3 regions of the Shewanella sp. 6_MG-2023 genome follow, and region 3 is predicted to be linked to each of the others. Evidence: predicted binding sites of a transcription regulator. Region 3 holds the regulator's gene; each other region holds the start of a gene.

Region 1 (6,648 bases), on a different contig from region 3:
GATAAACGTGCTGATATTAATGGTATCGCTGTCAATTAAGCGATAGTTTACAACTTTCCCTACAGGTATTTGACGGTAAAACACCATTGAGCCGATATCCAGTGAGCCTAATTTTGAGGTGGTCAGCGTAATAAGCACCCCATTAGTATCAGGAAGCATAGTTGGCGCATCTTTTAAGGCGACAAATTCAGATGCTGAGCTGCCATCACCGGGTTGAACGGCAATATAATTGCCTGAAAACAAGGTATCTAAACCTTCAATACCAGTGATACTGGCTTTAGGCGTGACCAACCAGAACTTGGAATTTTTATTGAGAAATGGTTCAGAGCGATAATCCATAATAATTTTGACATTAACGCCAGACAATTCATTGTCGATACTGATATCTGTCACCTTACCAACGGTCAAACCTTGGTATTTGACTAAGGTTTTACCGATATCGATACCAACGGCATTAGGGAAGTGCACAATAATCTCGATACCTGATTCTTTGATGCTTTTTACACCAAGCCAAGCGCCAAGGGCCAAGGCAACAATCGGTAATAACCAAATCGGCGAGAATAATTTCTTTTTAACAACTTTTGGTGATTCAATTTGTGTCATTGTTTTTTTCCAAGCGATCCCAAAGTAAACGAGTATCTAATACCTTTGCTGCTAACTGAGTCAGTAAAATGACTAACGCAAATGCGGTTGCTGCAGGTGCGGGTTTAGCATCAAGTAATTGCCCCATATTAACGACGGCGACAGTTAACGCAATAACAAATAAATCCAGCATCGACCATCTGCCAATCCATTCAATAATATGAAAGCCTATCATGAGTTTCTTTTTAGAAACTGGCAGATTAAAGCTAATAGCGATTAAGTAAATCGCTAAGCCTATAATTTTTAGCCAAGGCACCAATATACTGGCAGTAAAGACAATAATGGCAATAGGGATCATGTCAGAGTGAACCAAATGCACAATACCAGTAAATATGGTGTCATAGGTGACTTTGCCCTGATTGGTGAGCACAGTGATTGGGTAGATATTAGCTGGGATCAGCAAAATGGCTGCGGTAATCAATAACGCCCAACTTTGCTGTAAACTGGCATGATTACGTGTTTGGATTTTAGAATCACAGCGACTACAACGGTCACGACTGATGTTATTGATTTTTCGACAAACAGTGCATAAACAAAAACCGATTTGTATTCCTTGCCGCGCAGGAGTGTTAGCGCTCATAAGCCATTCCCCACATATGTTCTAAATTATATTCCCGTTGTAAAAATAAGATAACTAAAAACAGCATACAAAAACAGAAGGTGCCCATGCCTAAATAAATATCTGAGAAGTCAGACAAGTTAAACGCTGCTACTAAAAATGAAATGACGTAAATTTCAAGCATAGTAAGTTGCGATAAGGTCGCATGGTTTTTAAGCAGTGCGCGATATGTCTTTTGCCAAAAACAGGAGTGCAATTTAAGTTTAACTATGGTGACTTGTAATAAAATCGATAAAATTAATAATCCCGGGGCAATGACCGCTGCCGCCATCACAGCGATGCCAACTATCCAATAACCTTGCAGCCACACCGTCACAGCCGTTTCAAAAACTGTTGTTGTTCGCACACTGCCTAAAAAGTTGATTTCTATGATGGGTAAAAAGTTAGCCGGAATATAAAATAATAATGCCGCGATACACAAGGCAAGCATGCCATTGATTGAGCAGTAAGGAACGTCATAAAGTGCCGTATGGCAGCGAGGGCATAACGCGCGAACATTAGACGGTAAGGCGCGCTTTTGAACGGCTAAGTCACAGGAGCGGCATAATATAATGGTGTTCGGGTCAAGACTTTTCGGCATAGATAAAGGAAAACCGTCCATGTAGTGAAATATTAATGAGCAATAAAATAATAAAAAACGCTTTGTTTTGATTAAAAACACAGTGGAAATATTATTTATCAAGTTACAATAAAACCTAATAATACCAGAATAATCAGAATACTTGCATCAGAAGTTAGTTCTATGACACTCTATGCACTGTATATAAAAACAGTAAGAGGTTAATCATGGCTGTAATAACAAAGTTTGTCGTGGTAAGAGAAGGGGTTGAGAAGATGACGTTTACATCTAAGAAAGAAGCTGACGCCTACGACAAAATGCTCGACATTGCTGATAACTTAGTTCCTTTTATTACTAGCGCTGAGCTGGAAATTGAGGACAATAGTGTCGAGAAGCTTGCATTTTATCTTGCTTCTAACAAAGATGAGCTCGCAAACTTATTAAAAGGGATCGTCAAGCCAAAAGTGGCCACGCCCAAAGCTGCAACTAAAAAAGCCACTAAGAAAGCGGCCGCAGAATAAAAATATAATCTAGGATAGAAAATGAAAGCTGAGCTTTATGACACATTGAACCGACAAGTATTAGCATTGATGGAAGGTGAAGATGACCTTATCGCTGGTATGGCAAATTTTTCAGCACTGTTGAACGATAATTTAGATGACATTAATTGGGTTGGTTTTTATATCAAGCGTAATGACCAATTAGTTTTAGGTCCATTTCAAGGGAAAGTTGCCTGTACACGCATTGTTATTGGTAAAGGTGTATGCGGCACAGCAGCGGCAAATGATGAAACACAATTAGTGGCAGATGTGCATCAATTTGCAGGACATATTGCCTGTGATGCTGCCAGTAATTCTGAAATTGTAGTCCCTGTTCGCCAAGGCAATGACGTAGTTGCGGTATTAGATATTGATAGCCCATCATTGAATCGTTTTGATACAGACGATAGAAAAGGCTTAGAAATGCTAGTAAAAAGCTTTGAATCTTGCCTATTTGCTTAATTAGCGACCAAATATAGCAAATTGCGGGTCGCAATCGCTGCCATGAGCTTTATAATACCGAACAGCGCGCATTGCTATGGATAAAATTTATTTACTGTAAAATTACAGCTAAGTGAGTTAATTTGTTAAAGCATGTTTCAATTGCTTTAGCAATCGAATAAGAAGTGCTAATTTGAACGTTAAGCAAGATCTGTTTAACGAAAGATAAACGACTGTACTCGCAAAGAAAGCTGAGACTCAGTCCCTTTTATAACGTGGAAGTAAAAATGGAATCAACAGACAAGTTGACCGACACCAACGCAGTTTTAGCGTATTTATATGAAACATTTCCTTTATGCTTTATTGCAGAAGGTGAAACTAAGCCATTAAAAATTGGGTTGTTTCAAGATTTAGCTGCTAGGTTGGCTGATGATTCTAAAGTAAGTAAAACACAATTACGTGTAGCACTTAGACGTTATACAAGCAGCTGGCGCTACTTGAAAGGCGTTAAAGCGGGTGTTCAACGTATCGATCTTGACGGTCAAGATTGTGGCGAATTGGAGCAAGAACATATTGACCACGCTCAACAAACGTTGAAAGAAGGTCAAGAAAAAGCCAAAGCTAAGCGTCAAGCTGTAGCGGCTAAAGCGGCCCCTAAAAAGCCAGCAAGAAAACCTGCAGCTAAAGCGCCGGTTAAAAAAGACCGTCCAGCTAAGCCTGCAAAACCTGCAGCACCTAAAATTAATTATGTTGCTGCAAAATTTGACGAGCTTAAGCAAAAACAACGTGTTAGTGTCAAGTTAGGACAGAACCCAGTACCTGGTGTTATCACTGACATTAAGAAAGAAGATATCCATGTCCAGCTAGATACGGGTTTAATTGTTAAAGTTCGTGCAGAGCATATTTTATTATCGTGATCATTTAAGGAGTAACTTGTTGATGCGAAAACTCACTTTGGCTGCGTCGATTGCCACTTTATTTGTCGGTTTTTCGGCTTGGGCAATTTCACCAACGATTCAAATCAACGAGTTACCTAAACTTGAGCAAGAGCCTCAACATAAGGTTGCGAGTAAAAGGGTAACGAATTTATTTACTCGTTCTCATTATCATCGCTTTAACCTTGATGATGCTTTTTCTGAGTTGATTTACGACAGATATTTGCAACAACTTGATTTTCGTCGCAATGTTCTGACTCAAGCTGATGTTGATACTTTTAAACAGTATCAACATCTGTTTGATGATATGGTCAAATCTGGCAATATCTCACCTGCCTTTGATATGTACTCCCTAGTACAAAAACGTCGTTATGAACGTTTTACTTATGCACTTACTTTACTTGATAAAGAATTCGACTTTACCGAAGCTGGTGACGCTTACGAATTCGATCGTGAAGAAGCTGCTTGGCCAAAAGATGAAGCTGAGCTCAATGAGCTATGGCGTCAACGAGTTAAATATGACGCACTGAATCTAAAACTTGCTGGTAAAGATTGGAAAGAAACCGTCGAAGTATTAGGCAAGCGCTATAACAATGCCATCAAGCGTTTAAGTCAAACACAAAGCGAAGATGTATTCCAAGGTGTGATGAATGCCTTTGCGCGTACTGTAGAACCCCATACCAGTTACTTGTCTCCTCGTAATGCAGAACGTTTCCAAATGGAAATGAACTTAAGCCTTGAAGGCATTGGCGCTGTACTGCAAATGGATGATGACTATACTATTATTAAAAGTTTAGTTGCTGGTGGCCCCGCTGCTACCAGTGAAAAATTATCACCTGAAGATAAAATTATTGGCGTAGGCCAAAAAGACGGTGAAATTGTTGATGTTATCGGTTGGCGATTAGACGATGTTGTAGAGTTAATTAAAGGCCCAAAAGGCAGTGAAGTTAACTTACAAATTTTACCTAAAAAAGGTGGCGCCAATGCAAAAGCATTTGAAGTGACCATTATCCGCGACAAAATTCGTTTAGAAGATCGCGCAGCAACATCAAAAGTGATTGAGCCAACAGAAGGAGACTATGCCAACCGTAAAGTCGGTGTCATTCAAATCCCAGGCTTTTACATGAACTTGTCAGTTGATGTAGAAAAAGAATTGGTTAAATTAAAAGAGCAAAACGTTGAAGGCGTTATCATTGATTTACGTCGCAATGGCGGCGGAGCCTTAACAGAAGCCACATTATTAACCGGTTTGTTTATTGATATGGGCCCAGTGGTTCAGATTCGTGATGCCAACGGCCGTGTGACTCAAAACCGCGATAATGATGGCAAGAGTGCATATGATGGCCCGTTAACTGTCATGGTTGATCGTTATAGTGCATCAGCTTCTGAAATTTTTGCTGCGGCATTGCAAGATTACGATAGAGCCTTAATCGTAGGTGAAGCCAGTTTTGGTAAAGGTACTGTGCAGCAGCACAAGAGCCTTGGCAGAATTTATGATATGTACGAAAAACCTATCGGTCATGTGCAATACACCATTGCTAAGTTCTATCGCATTAATGGTGGCAGTACCCAGCTTAAAGGTGTCACACCCGATATTATGTTCCCAAGTGCATTGGAGCCGGGTGAATACGGTGAGTCTGAAGAGAAAAATGCACTGCCATGGGATAAGGTTCCTGTAGCGCAATACGGCACCCTCGGTAATATCAAACCTGAATTAGTGACAAAGCTTGATGAAAAACATCAGCAACGTATTAAAGCAGATGTTGAGTTTGGCTATATCTTTGAAGATATCGCTGAGTTTAAGAAGCACCACGATGATAAAACCATTTCATTAGTTGAAAGTGAGCGAATCGCTTCACGTGAAGATGATGATAAACGCTTACTTGATCGAACCAATGAACGTCGTGTTAAAAATGGTTTAGAGCCGTTAGCCTCTTTAGATGACGATGAAGAAATCGAAGACAGTGCAGATACTAACACTGAGGCAACTGAAGTTGCACAAGCAAGTGATGAAGAAGCTGAAGATGAGTTAGTTGAGCCAGATGCTTTCTTAGAAGAAACAGCATTAATCACTTTAGACATGGTTGATGCAAAGAAACTCGCAGTGAAGTAAACTTTATTTCGTGCCAAAAAAACGCGCTTTTAGCGCGTTTTTTATTAAGTAAATTTTAGCTCTAACAAGAGCAGTGTTATTCAAGGATTACCTATGACTCAAGCACAAGCAAAACATCTTAAAGATTATAAATCACCTTTATTTACCATTAGCCATATAGCGCTAGATTTTGATTTAAATGGTGCAGAAACTCAGGTCGTTGCAAAGAGTAAAATCCAAAGAGTTGGCGAGCACAAAGAAGCGCTGCATTTAGTTGGTGAACAAATTCAGTTAACGTCAGTGTTAATTAATGGCCACAAAGCTAACTATAAAACAGAAAATAACCAGCTTATCATTGACACAGAGCTAACAGACTTTGAATTAACGGTTGTTACTAAACAAGACCCTGAAGCGAATTCAAGCCTTGAAGGTTTGTATATGTCTGATGGCGCTTATTGCACTCAGTGTGAAGCAGAAGGCTTCAGACGTATTACTTATTTCCTCGACCGCCCAGATGTTTTAGCTATTTACAGTGTCAGAATCGAAGCAGATAAAGCAGCGTTTCCTTTTTTATTGAGTAACGGTAATTTAGTCGAGCAGGGCACATGTGCTGATGAAAGTCGCCACTTTGTTCGTTGGCAAGACCCTTTCCCAAAACCGAGTTACTTATTTGCATTAGTTGCAGGTGATTTTGATTTATTAGAGGATAAATTTATCACCCGTAGTGGCCGAGAAGTAAAACTACAAGTATTTGTGGATAAGGGTAATTTACATAAAGCCAACCACGCCATGGTGTCATTGCAAAAGTCGATGGCATGGGA
Region 2 (6,648 bases), on a different contig from region 3:
GCTTTAGTGATAAAGAGCAGTTATTAAGCTGTTTAAGCATGGCGAGGGAAAAGACCTCATGTTTAGTCTTGCTTCATGATTGCATCGAGCAGCAAAAAATATTAAACCAAGCATTGAGGCCTAATAGCGATATTTTACTCAGTATGCCAGTGAGTGACTACGAGTTGGCTAACCACTTAATTCATCCACCCACTCAAACAGCGCTATTAACCGAGTCACTACCCGCGACTGTGTATGAGCGCAAGAATTTGAGCGTACTTGCTGTTGATGACAACCTTGCTAACTTAAAGCTAATCGATACCCTACTGAAAGAGTTGGTGGTTAATGTCATCTCTGTCAATAACGGTGATGAAGCCGTGAGCTATGCCCAAAAACAAGCCTTCGATGTTATCTTTATGGACATTCAAATGCCCGGCACTGATGGGGTTACAGCAACCAAACTTATCCGCCAAGACTCACTTAACCGCAATACACCTATTATTGCGGTAACAGCCCACGCTATCGCTGAAGAGCGAGAATTAATTTTAGGTAGCGGCATGGACGGTTATCTGCCAAAACCCATTGATGAAGCGGCATTAAAAGGGGTGATTGATCGCTGGATAAATAAACCTAAATTTACCCACTTTGATATGCATACCCTTAATTGGGAGCTGTGCTTAGCACAAACCAATCAAAAACCGGATTTAGCATTAGAGATGCTGCAAATGTTGGTGGACTCACTGCCTGAAAGTGTCAGCAACATAGAAACGGCATTAAAAAGCAGCAATAGTTCGCTTATGCTGCAAACCGTGCATAAGCTTCATGGAGCGAGTTGTTATTGTGGGGTGCCCAACACCCAAAAACTTTGCCAAGAATTAGAGTCTGCGTTAAAGCACAAAACCAACATCGAAGACTTAGAACCTGAAATACTTGAGTTACTTGACGAGCTAACTAAGGTAGAATCAGCAGCAAATCAAGTGATATCACAGTTATCAGCGGATGTTCCCTATGAGCAATAAACCCGGTTTTTTTAAGCGTTTAAAAGCGCTGTCATTACCTCAAAAGCAACTTTTTGCGACCGCGCTATGTCAGCGCATGCTGCCCAATTACGCCCTTTTCTCCGAAGTGTGTGAGTTTGGTGAGCCTAAAGTATTAAGCACAGTATTGGATTTACTTTGGCAATCACAATACGATAAAAAGCTTAAGTTTAATTACGATATTCACTTACAGCGTTTAGATGAAAATACCCCTGAGCCTGCAGATTTTGAAGCCTACGGTGTTTATCCTGCAATGGATGCTGCTGTAGCGTTATCGACTTTACTCGGTGGCATACAAGCTAAAATCGAAGAAGATATTACCAACGTCAGTAAATTATCATCAAGTACAGTGGCCAACTATATTGAAGCCATTAGCATTGAAGAACTTGAAGACGTCATGAATGAAGATGTTGTAGAAGAGTTCGTATTTAACCATCCTGTAATGCAAGAAGAGAAGCACTTACAAGGAATGTTATTAGATGTGATTGAAGAAACAACAAAAATCACACCTGAATTCATTAAGGAATTACGCAAAGAAATCATTGATGCTGGCGTGTCTAATATCGGCATCAGTCTGCAGCAATGATACTTTTAAAGTAGCAATAGCACTCTTTAAGTAGCAATAGCACTCTTTAAGTAGCAATAGCACTCTTTAATAAGGGCCTGTCATCATGCCCTTATTAAAGATACCGCTAACAGATAGCTTTATACTCTAATGCCAACCTGATGGGCAACATTTACATCCTCCTTGTCGTATCAGATCTATGCAGTTTTTCTTATCTTAGTTTAATTTAAAAACTTAACTTATTTGAATAGCTTAGATTCATCTCATACCTTACCTTTATCTAATATCTTATTGGCGCCATTAAAGTAAGATATCCAACGCCCACATTATTGATATGTCATTCAAGGTCCTAAAAAGGAATCAAGCTTGCCTAGTATCCTAACCCCACTTATCGCTGTTTTTGGCATCATGGTTATTGGCTTTAGTGTCCAGAAACTTAAATTACTCCCCCAAGATAGTGACTCGGCGCTAAATAAATACGTCTACTATATCGCCTTCCCTGCTATTTTATTTATTGCACTGGCCGAAACTGACATTAGCGATATTCTGCAATGGGGATTTATATTCGCCTTTGGCCTCGCTATGGCGGGCACATATTGTATTACAGTGATCATCTCAACCCTTGCAGACAATAAACAGCCCGCGCTAGCTGCAATTAGAGGCCTAAACACCAGTTTTGGTAATACCGCCTTTATTGGGATCCCTTTAATGATGAACTTGTATCCTGATAACAATCAAGCCATCGCCACCGCAGCCATTGCCAGTCTACTGTCCATTATCATGTTCGCATTTGCACTGGTGAGCATGGAACTTGCGGTGAATAAAACCCAACAACGTCATCCTATTATGATTATGCTCAACGCATTAATCACCAACCCCATCGTTATTGGTTGCGCCCTAGGGGTATTGGTATCAGCGCTCAAAATAAACCTACCTGACAGTATCAGCATGATGTTTCGGTTAATCGGAAACACCTCTAGCCCCTGCGCCTTATTTGCCATTGGCATGGTGTTAGCTAAAGCCATGCATCGCGGCGCAAAAGCTGGGCCTAAAAAACATAATATCGCCCTTGAAATGAGCTTGCTGAATAGTTTAAAACTCATTGTCCAGCCGTTATTTGCCTATGTTTTATTAAGCTATTTTAAGGTGGAGTCTGAGCTAGTTTTTATGGGCGTCATTCTGGCGGCACTGCCGACAGCAGCAAGTGTTTACTTACTGGCACAGCGTTACCAAATCTATGCCTTATCAAGTGCCAAGTGCATATTGATCAGCACTACAGCCACCTTTATTAGTTTGCCCATTATTGAAAAAATCTTAAGCGCCTTGGTTTAATCCTCGTATAAAAAATCAGCACCATTTTTTATACAGTACTTTACTGTATATAAAAACAGTGTAAACTGTATGCAGATACAGTGGTTTGATGGTTATTCACACAAGGATTGATTATGCTGTGCCAATTAAGCATTAATAATTTCGCAATTGTACGTTTTCTAGAACTCGACTTTAAAGCTGGCATGACCAGCATTACTGGTGAGACCGGTGCTGGTAAATCCATTGCTATTGATGCCCTGGGCTTATGCCTTGGTAATCGCTCAGATGCCAATAGCGTTAGACCAGGTGCAACCAAAGCCGAAGTGAGTGCCCGCTTTAGCTTAGATGATGTGCCATTTGCTAAGCGCTGGCTAGAGGACAATGACCTTGATGTCGAAGACGAATGTATCTTAAGAAGAACAATTAATGCCGATGGCCGCTCACGTGCCTATATAAATGGTAATCCAGTTCCGTTAGCCCAGCTTAAATCTCTAGGGCAATTATTTGTCGGTATTCACGGCCAACACGCGCATCATGCAATGTTAAAAAGCGAGCATCAACTGACCCTTCTTGATAGCTACGCCAACCATAAATTATTGCTTGATGGGGTAAGCAAAAGCTATCAACGCTGTAAGTTAATCGAAAATGAACTGAAACAATTACAACAAAATCAGCAAGAGCGTATCGCCAGAAAACAGCTAGTGCAATATCAAGTTGAAGAGCTTGATGAGTTTGATCTTAAAGCCGGTGAATTTATTGAGATTGAGCAAGAGCATAAACGCCTTGCTAACGGCACAGAGTTAATTGATACCTGCCAATCCAGCCTGCAATTACTGTGTGATGACGATGAAGCCAATATTGAATCTTTACTTAATCGGGTCGTGGGCTTAGCTGAAAACCTAACTGAGTTTGACCCACAACTAAGTAATATTGCTCAAATGCTCAATGAAGCGTTAATTCAAGTGCAGGAAAGCAGCAGCGAAGTTCAGGACTATTTAAGCCGAATAGAACTCGATCCTGAACACTTTGCTTACCTTGAGCAGCGCATTTCAAAGGTGATGAAATTATCAAGAAAACACCATGTGAGCTCTGAGCAACTGTTTGAGCATCACCAAGCTTTAAAAGCTGAACTTAGCGAGCTTAATAACGATGCCACAAGGCTTGATGAAATTCAGCAGCAAGTAGATGAAAGCAAAAAAGCTTACGTAATTAGCGCCCAAAAACTCAGCCATAGCCGTAACCGCTATGCTAAAGAGCTTAATAAGTTAGTCACCCAATCGATTCAAGAGTTAAATATGCCCAAAGGCAGATTCTGTATTGAGGTGAATTTTAACCCAGAACTACAATCAGTTTCTGGTTGTGATCAAGTTGAATTCTTGGTTACCACCAACCCCGGTCAACCGATGCAGCCCATTGCCAAAGTAGCTTCTGGTGGCGAATTATCACGTATTGGGCTTGGTATTCAGGTTATCACCGCTAAAAAGGTATCAACACCAACCTTGATATTCGATGAAGTGGATGTAGGTATTTCAGGACCTACTGCAGCAGTTGTGGGAAGAATGCTACGCAGCTTAGGTCAATCAACTCAGGTGCTCTGTGTGACGCATTTACCGCAAGTTGCAGGTAATGGTCACCAACATATGCTAGTGAATAAATTCACCAAAAGTGGCGGCACTGAGACGAATATGAAGTCATTGGATAAACAAGAGCGAGTCAATGAGCTAGCAAGACTACTCGCGGGTGATGTGATAACTGAAAATACCTTAGCGAATGCTAGAGAGCTATTGCAATAATCTTGCAGCTTTAAGCATCATCCATTAATCATCGCCCATTAAAAAGCCCACTATGAAGTGGGCTTAACGTTTAATGGGATTAGCTTTAAAGAGATTAAAGTATCATTGGTTAAATATAATAAGCCAACAACTGTAAACAAATTAACGAGAAAATCCCCGCTAATACATCATCAATCATGATCCCAAAACCGCCATGCACTTTAGCGTCGAGCCAACGAATTGGCCACGGTTTTAAAATATCGAAAAAACGAAATAACGCAAAACCAACCACTAACCAAATTACCCCAGCAGGGGCGGCAATCATGGTGATCATTAAGCCTGCGACTTCATCCCACACAATTGCGCCATGATCATGAACGCCCATATCTTTAGCGGCTTTATCACAAATATAAATACCAACAAGGCAGCTAATTAGCGTGATAAAAATAAAAGCCGATAGGCTTAAAAAGCTCATCAAGTACACAATCGGCACTGCGGCAAGGGTACCAAAGGTGCCTGGGGCTTTGGCGGCTAAACCACTGCCAAAACCTAATGCTAAAAAGTGTACAGGGTTTGTTAAGGTTAATTTCTTAACGGCTGGATCGGTTGAAATAAACTTCATTAGAAATGCTCAAAACTATTTTTTTCTAGCTCAAAAGGTTTGCCATCAGCCACTAAGCGTAACTTTTCGCCGGCACAAATTTGACCTACTTTAATAAATTTAACCCCAGCGTGGATCAGTGCAATATCCAAAGCGCCACGTTGAGATTCTGGTACAGTAAACATCAACTCATAATCTTCGCCACCAGTTAACGCATAACTAGTTGCTTCATTAGGGCTCAATGATGCTTGTAATGATTCCGATAGCGGTAATTCATTCACATCAATAATCGCACCCACATTAGATGCCTTTAAAACGTGCTGAATATCAGAAAATAAACCGTCAGATAAATCAATGGCACTGGTTGCTAAAGAGCGTAGCGCTTGACCCGCTAGTATTCTAGGCGTTGGATGATAGTGACGGTTAATTAAAAATTCTTTATGTTGATGTGCGACTTCTTTTTTGCCCAACAGGATATCAAGCCCAAGGGCAGAGTCACCCAAAGTGCCAGTAACATACACCCAGTCACCAATTTTCGCGCCACTACGGGTTAATGCTTTACCGGTTGGCACTTGACCATGAATAGTAATATTGATGCAGCGAGGCCCGCGGGTGGTATCACCACCGATCAGACTAACACTGTAATATTCAGCCGCTTCAAATAGCCCTTGGCTAAATTGCGCTAACCACTCATTATCAACATCTGGCAAGGTTAGCGCTAACGTCATCCACGCCGGATCTGCGCCCATGGCAGCAAGATCGGATAAATTTACCGCTACAGATTTATAGCCAAGCTCATAAGCTGGCATTGTCGGTAAAAAATGGACATTCTCGACTAGGGTGTCGCAAGATATGGCAATAGATGTGTTTTCCGCCGGTTGGACTAATGCACAGTCATCGCCAATGCCTAAATGCACATCTCGACGTTGCTGACCTTTATCACGGAAAAATTGTTCGATAAGTTGGAATTCTTTCACGATATAATCTGGTGCGGATAACCGCCCACCTATTATTTTGTAGAAAAAAGCGTTACATACAAAAACGGTATCCGAAGATACCGTTTTCATTCATTACTTACGAGTAACAAGCTTATCTAGCATACCATTGACAAACTTATGACTATCGTCAGCACCAAACGCTTTCGCTAATTCGATACCTTCGTTAATGGCCACTTTATATGGCACATCTTTACGATAAGTTAATTCATAAGCTGCTAAACGCACAATGGCTTTCTCAACGGGTGATACATCTTCAATATCACGATCTAAATGAGGCTTTAGCAGATCATCAAGTTGAGTTGCTTTCGTGGCTACACCTGATAGCAATTCACGAAAATAAGCTACATCAACACCGTTAATGTTTTGTTCAGTTAAAAATTCATGT
Region 3 (6,648 bases):
AATCGCGTAACGCTGTAGGGTCTCACTGACCGTGGCGGACAATAACATTAACTGAGTGACATTACTTTGATTGACTTCAAAGTGATCGCTACCGGAAATTAGCTTTTGTTCAACAAACAAATCAAGCACTTGATCCACATAGGCACTTAAATCTTCAATGCCCATAAACAGCTCAGCTTTCAATAATGGGTAAAAATCATTAACAATTTGCTGGATTTTTTCTCGGCTAAATTCTTCATATTGCACCAAGCAACTGGCGATTAATGAAGGCACCGCCATTAGATGAATTATGTTATTGCGATAATAGCTCATCGCAATCACTGAGCTATCTTCAATTGCGATAATTTCGCCGATGGCATCTGTGGTTGAGGTAAATTTATTCAGCGACAAACATTGCTCAACTAGGTCATGAGCTGAGCCCTCAGCCACCGACGCATACTCAGTATAAGGAACATCCTTTAAGATTTTCAGGTAGAGGTCTAGCTGGGTTTCAAGCTCACTGCGCTGCAGGGCGTTTTGCTCTGAAGCCAGCAGCGCCATACTTGCTAATGTCACCGAACTCGCTGCGGCGGCGCCATTGATGTTAGTCATCACTTTATTGGCCAATACATTTACTGCTGGCGTTAACCATGATGGCTTTTGATCCGGATCTTGAGCAATTTCTTCACGCCAATTTGGCGATTGTTGATTTAAAAATTGCTGCACATTGATTGGCTCGCCAAAGTTAACGTAACCTTGGCCAAAGTTGCCTAATTTACGCAGCGCACCAAAGACCTGCCACACTGATTCTTTTTGCTTTTTCTTACCGCTTAACTCTTTATGATAGGTGGACACTTCCATCACATGATCATAACCAAGATAAACTGGCACTAAGGTTACTGGGCGTTCAATGCCCCGCAGTACACAGTTAACTGTCATCGCTAACATGCCGGTCTTAGGCGCTAATAAACGACCGGTACGAGAACGACCACCTTCGGTGAAGTATTCAACCGAATAGCCTTTAGCAAATAACTGATCTAAATACTCACGAAACACTGCGGTATAAAGTTTATTACCGTTAAAGCTACGACGAATAAAGAAAGCACCACCACGGCGGAACATAGGGCCTGCTGGCCAAAAGTTTAAATTAATACCGGCGGCAATATGCGGCGGCACCATGCCTTGGTAATACAAAATATACGACAGCAGTAGGTAATCCATGTGGCTACGATGGCAAGGCACATAGACAATTTCATGACCATCATGATGCAGCTTACGCACTTTTTCAGCGCTTTTAATGCTAATACCGCTGTATAACTTATTCCACAACCAAGTAAGAAAGCGCTCAGCAATACGCACTAAGCTGTCTGAGTAATCCGCTGCAATTTCATCTAAATACTGAATCGCTTTTTCGCGGGCTTTGTCTTCAGGAATTTTTTTATTAAGCGCTTCTTCTTTTATCGCTTGAGCAATGGCATCAGACTTTAATAATGAGTTGAACATTGCCTGACGATTTGGCAGTTGTGGGCCTGTCATCACTTTACGTTGCCGTCTAAAGTGCACTCGCGCCACACGGATAAGTTTATGCGCAATACTGACATCAGTGCCGTGTTCATCAGCCATATAACGTAGCGACATAGCATTTGAAAATTGAATAAAGCTATGGCGACCTAAGAACAAAATCATCAACCATTTACGTAACCAGGTTGGGTTTTCACGCTCAAATACGGCTGCGGTCATGGTGTCATCTTCTTTACCAGGGATACGTCCCCAATACAGACTCACTGGCACCAATTGAATATCAAGTTGATCATTTTTTTTATGTAAGGCTAATAAGCTGGTGAAGTTATCAACAAATTTTTCGCCACTTAAACGCTTGCCAAATAGAGGCTTACGACCTTCAATACACACAATTCTAGGGGTATTTAAGCCATCAACGTCTAGTCGCTCATAAGGGCTCGGTAAGCCATATTTGGCGGTCACTTCATTTAATGCCGCAATATCACTGAGTGATTCTGTCTTCATCACATAGACCACTGGTTTATCTGGGTCTAAGTTCAGATCGGCAAAGGGATCTTCAGGCACAACAACCGTGTGCACCATCAGTTTTTGAATCCAACGTAATGATTTTGCTATGATTGAGTCAGGTTTTAACATGAGTGTTCGCATATTCAACATCAATTAATTGGCCATAGAATACCAGATAATGGTTCAGTTTCACTAACAAGGGTCTATACAGAGAATATTTGTTCAGTAAAAATAGCCATATCCGAATAACAACCAACCTATTTTCAATCAACACTACTGTATAAATATACTGTTTAAACAAACGATGTGAGAAATAGCCAATTTCATCGGTTTAAAAAGCTGACTTACCTTCATTAACTAAATAATTAAATTACATATACTTAACCGTGCCCCCATATATAGCCAACAAGAATTAGATGATAATAGTTAAATTAATTTGGTTAATACTTGCGCGATCACCGATACTGTATATAATGACAGTCACTGTATAAAAAAACAGGAATCAATATGAGACCTTTAACGCCACGCCAAGCTGAAATATTAGAGCTAATTAAATGTAATATCGCCGAAACAGGTATGCCGCCAACTCGTGCAGAAATTGCAACTCGATTAGGCTTCAAAAGCGCCAATGCCGCTGAAGAACACTTAAAAGCACTGGCAAAAAAAGGCTGTATTGAAATTATTCCTGGTACCTCTCGCGGGATCCGCATGGTGCAGGTGGAGGAGGAAGTTGAAGCAGGCTTACCACTTATCGGCCAAGTTGCTGCAGGTGAACCTATCCTTGCTCAAGAGCATGTTGAACAGTATTTCCAAGTTGACCCAGAAATGTTTAAGCCCAATGCTAATTTCTTACTACGCGTTCGAGGCGACAGTATGAAAGACATTGGTATTTTAGAGGGCGACTTATTAGCAGTGCATAAAATGCAAACTGCCACCAATGGTCAAGTTGTAGTGGCACGTCTTGAAGACGATGTAACCGTGAAAAGATTTGAAAAGAAAGGCAATATTATTTATTTACATGCTGAAAATGCAGAATATGAGCCGATTAAAGTTGATTTAAGTTGCCAAAACCTAACGATTGAAGGGCTTGCTGTTGGCGTTATTCGTAATGGAGGTTGGTTATGAACACATTAATAGGCAATGCACCGCGTCACCCTGGATTATGGGTAGATATGGCATCTGATCCCTTACCCACTAAACAAGGGATTGAAACCAAGCGCACCCAAAACCAAGGCTTAACTGAATTGACTCAATTATGCAGTCAGTTAGCCATTTTAAGTCAGCAAGGCCGTTGGATTGTACTGATTAATCCGCCGCATATCGGTTATAAGCAAATTCTTGCTAATGCCAATGTTCGTATGGACAGAGTATTGTTAGTTCACACCAAAGATGAAGTCGAAACCCTGTGGGCGATGGAAAAAGCGCTCACTAACGGTACTTCAAGTGCAGTAATTACTTGGACACCACCATTAGATGCCCGCGACAATCGCCGCATTCAATTGGTTGCCAAAAATGCCTTAGCCCAAGGGCTTATCATTGAAGATGTAAATACTCACTTACCTGAAGGCGACCCATTAACGCAAACTTTAGCAGTACAGACTCGGGTAAACCTTACCTCGTTTCACTAGTAAAATATGACTAAAAAAGCCCTTCACTACGCTGAGGGGCTTTTTTTTGCACTTTTTTCAGCAAATTAGATGATAAAGTGATCTTGATCAATATTTAATCTCCAAGTAATGTAGTTAACAAGGTAGTAACAATTTATCGTACTGCCGAGAATAAATGTCAAAAAGATACAAACGCTATTAAAAGATTGAGCTGGTACCGTGCGGTATAGAAAGCCTTGAATGTAAAGCGTCAAATATAATTGATAAGTTCAGTATTAGGTACAAGTGTGGCACCGTAACGTAATAACATAATTGAGTTTTCAAGCTCAAAGCCACCGTGTACTTTGAAATGATCAAACTTTTTCGGGTATGAAAAGTTTGCATAGAGCAGAGTATTACTGTGTGGCTTTTCTTTGTAATTGCAATTCGCAATTAGCAGAGGAGTAGTCTTGTGAAGCGATTGTTGTACGGATTAATGGTGGCGTTGCTTGCAACCCCACTCACAGCGGCAGAGATGCCCTTAAACATGACTCAAGGTGTAACAGAGATCAGTGGCCAGGTTTACGACCTGCATATGATTATTTTGTATATCTGTTGCGCCATTGGTGTCGTGGTCTTTGGGATCATGATTTATTCCATGATCTATCACAGAAAATCTAAGGGTGCAGTTGCAGCCGACTTTCATGACAGTACCAAGGTTGAAATAGCTTGGACAGTATTGCCATTTCTAATCCTAATTGGCATGGCAATCCCAGCAACAAAAACGCTGATTGCTATGGAAGATCCCAGCGATGCTGAACTGACAGTCAAAGTGACGGGCTCTCAATGGAAATGGCATTACAGCTATTTCAATGAAGATGTCGAGTTTTTCAGTTTATTATCTACCCCAGCAGACCAAATTACTGGCACCGCAGATAAAACCGACACCTATCTTTTAGAGGTCGATAAGCCGCTGGTTTTACCAATAAATCGTAAAGTACGTTTTTTAATGACCTCGGATGACGTTATCCACTCTTGGTGGGTACCAGCATTTGCCGTTAAAAAAGATGCAAATCCTGGTTTCATCAATGAAGCTTGGACTAAAATCGATAAAATAGGTACTTATCGAGGCCAATGTGCCGAACTATGCGGTAAAGATCATGGCTTTATGCCTATTGTTGTTGAAGCCGTTTCTGAAGCAGACTTTGACCAATGGCTAATCGACCAAAAGCAATTTGCTGTCGATGCTAAAGCCGCTGCACAAGCCTCACTGAGCCAAACCCTTAGCTATGACGAGTTAATGGCCCAAGGCGAACAAATCTACATGGGTCGCTGCGCGGCTTGCCACCAACCTAATGGTGCTGGTTTACCTGGCGTCTTCCCTTCCCTAATTGGCAGTCCAATGATTAAAGGCCCAGTGTCTGGTCATATCGATATTGTCGTTAATGGTAAGCCTGGCACTGCGATGCAAGCGTTTGCCAAGCAGCTAACGGCAACTGAAATTGCTGCAGTAGTCACTTATGAGCGTAATGCTTGGGGTAATGACTCTGGCGATACCGTGCAAGCGGCTGATGTGAGTGGCAATGGGACAAATTCTAGCGCTACACCAACCACTGCAGACGCTCCTAGTGCAGGCACTTCTACCGCAGACACGTCAACGCCTGTGACTTTACCAGCAAGCTTACCTACAGCTGAACAACTTGAAGACACTGCAACACAAGCTGTGACTGAAGCGGCAACACAAGCAGCAGAAGTTAAAGCTGTGGTATTGGATGACTTGACGATGGATGAGTTAATGACCATGGGCGAGCAAGTCTATATGACTAGCTGCGCTGCATGTCACCAAGCTGCTGGTACTGGCTTACCTGGCGCGTTCCCTTCATTAGTAGGCAGCCCACTCATCGTCGGTCCAGTGACGGATCATCTTAATATTGTCATCAATGGTAAACCTGGCACGGCAATGCAAGCATTTAACTCGCTACTTACGCCACAACAGCTTGCTGCAGTGGTGACTTATGAGCGAAATGCCTGGGGTAATAACTCTGGCGATGCAGTTCAGGCTGCTGATGTTGTTGGTCACGGAAAGTAAGGGATTAAAATGAGCACAATTACACAAGATTCACCAGCCGCTCACGACGATCACCATGATGACCATCATCATGGGGCGCCAAAAGGCATTATGCGCTGGGTTTTAACCACTAACCATAAAGATATTGGTTCAATGTATCTGTGGTTTAGTTTCATTATGTTTTTAACCGGCGGCGCAATGGCCATGGTCATTCGTGCTGAGTTATTCCAACCCGGTTTACAGTTAGTTGAACCTAACTTTTTTAACCAAATGACCACAGTCCATGGCTTGATTATGGTATTTGGCGCAGTCATGCCAGCCTTTACCGGCTTAGCTAACTGGCTCATTCCAATGATGATTGGTGCGCCAGATATGGCACTACCGCGGATGAATAACTGGAGCTTTTGGATTTTACCTTTCGCGTTTGCGATTCTACTTAGCTCGCTATTTATGGAAGGTGGAGGCCCCAACTTTGGCTGGACTTTCTATGCACCACTGTCAACAACCTATAGCCCTGATAGCACAGCATTATTTGTGTTCTCAGTTCACATTATGGGCATAAGCTCGATCATGGGTGCTATTAACGTGGTGGTGACCATTGTTAATATGCGTGCTCCGGGTATGACTTGGATGAAGCTGCCATTGTTCGTCTGGACTTGGCTGATTACCGCCTTCTTGCTAATAGCAGTGATGCCGGTATTGGCAGGTGTAGTAACCATGGTACTGACTGATAAATACTTTGCCACCAGCTTCTTTGATGCTGCTGGCGGCGGCGACCCTGTGATGTTCCAGCATATTTTCTGGTTCTTTGGCCACCCCGAAGTCTACATCATGATTTTACCTTCATTCGGGATTATCTCGGCCATTATTCCCACCTTTAGCCGTAAAAAGCTTTTCGGTTATGCCTCCATGGTATACGCCACCTCAAGTATTGCGATTTTGTCCTTCCTAGTTTGGGCGCATCACATGTTCACCACCGGGATGCCA

The links. The regulator LexA, encoded in region 3, represses DNA repair genes until DNA is damaged. The targets are predictions, from matches to a motif close to TACTGTATNNNNATACAGTA.
Region 1: Q4533_RS03535 (YebG family protein) is a predicted target of LexA. The motif match lies at 2,017-2,036, and genes of this name have one in related genera.
Region 2: recN (DNA repair protein RecN) is a predicted target of LexA. The motif match lies at 2,977-2,996, and genes of this name have one in related genera.

The regions. Positions count from the first base shown of each region.
Region 1 covers NZ_JAUOQU010000004.1:31,306-37,953, reverse strand. The annotation lists gene Q4533_RS03550 (MlaD family protein) at 1-603, opposite strand, end outside; gene Q4533_RS03545 (paraquat-inducible protein A) at 590-1,222, opposite strand; gene Q4533_RS03540 (paraquat-inducible protein A) at 1,212-1,841, opposite strand; gene Q4533_RS03535 (YebG family protein) at 2,048-2,341, shown strand; gene Q4533_RS03530 (GAF domain-containing protein) at 2,363-2,821, shown strand; gene proQ (RNA chaperone ProQ) at 3,088-3,717, shown strand; gene prc (carboxy terminal-processing peptidase) at 3,740-5,848, shown strand; gene pepN (aminopeptidase N) at 5,942-6,648, shown strand, end outside.
Region 2 covers NZ_JAUOQU010000028.1:43,220-49,867, reverse strand. The annotation lists gene barA (two-component sensor histidine kinase BarA) at 1-998, shown strand, start outside; gene Q4533_RS15545 (YjaG family protein) at 988-1,602, shown strand; gene Q4533_RS15540 (AEC family transporter) at 1,948-2,913, shown strand; gene recN (DNA repair protein RecN) at 3,027-4,685, shown strand; gene Q4533_RS15530 (phosphatidylglycerophosphatase A) at 4,795-5,286, opposite strand; gene thiL (thiamine-phosphate kinase) at 5,286-6,242, opposite strand; gene nusB (transcription antitermination factor NusB) at 6,336-6,648, opposite strand, start outside.
Region 3 covers NZ_JAUOQU010000006.1:5,425-12,072, reverse strand. The annotation lists gene plsB (glycerol-3-phosphate 1-O-acyltransferase PlsB) at 1-2,136, opposite strand, end outside; gene lexA (transcriptional repressor LexA) at 2,515-3,132, shown strand; gene Q4533_RS05085 (cell division inhibitor SulA) at 3,129-3,635, shown strand; gene coxB (cytochrome c oxidase subunit II) at 4,066-5,682, shown strand; gene ctaD (cytochrome c oxidase subunit I) at 5,692-6,648, shown strand, end outside.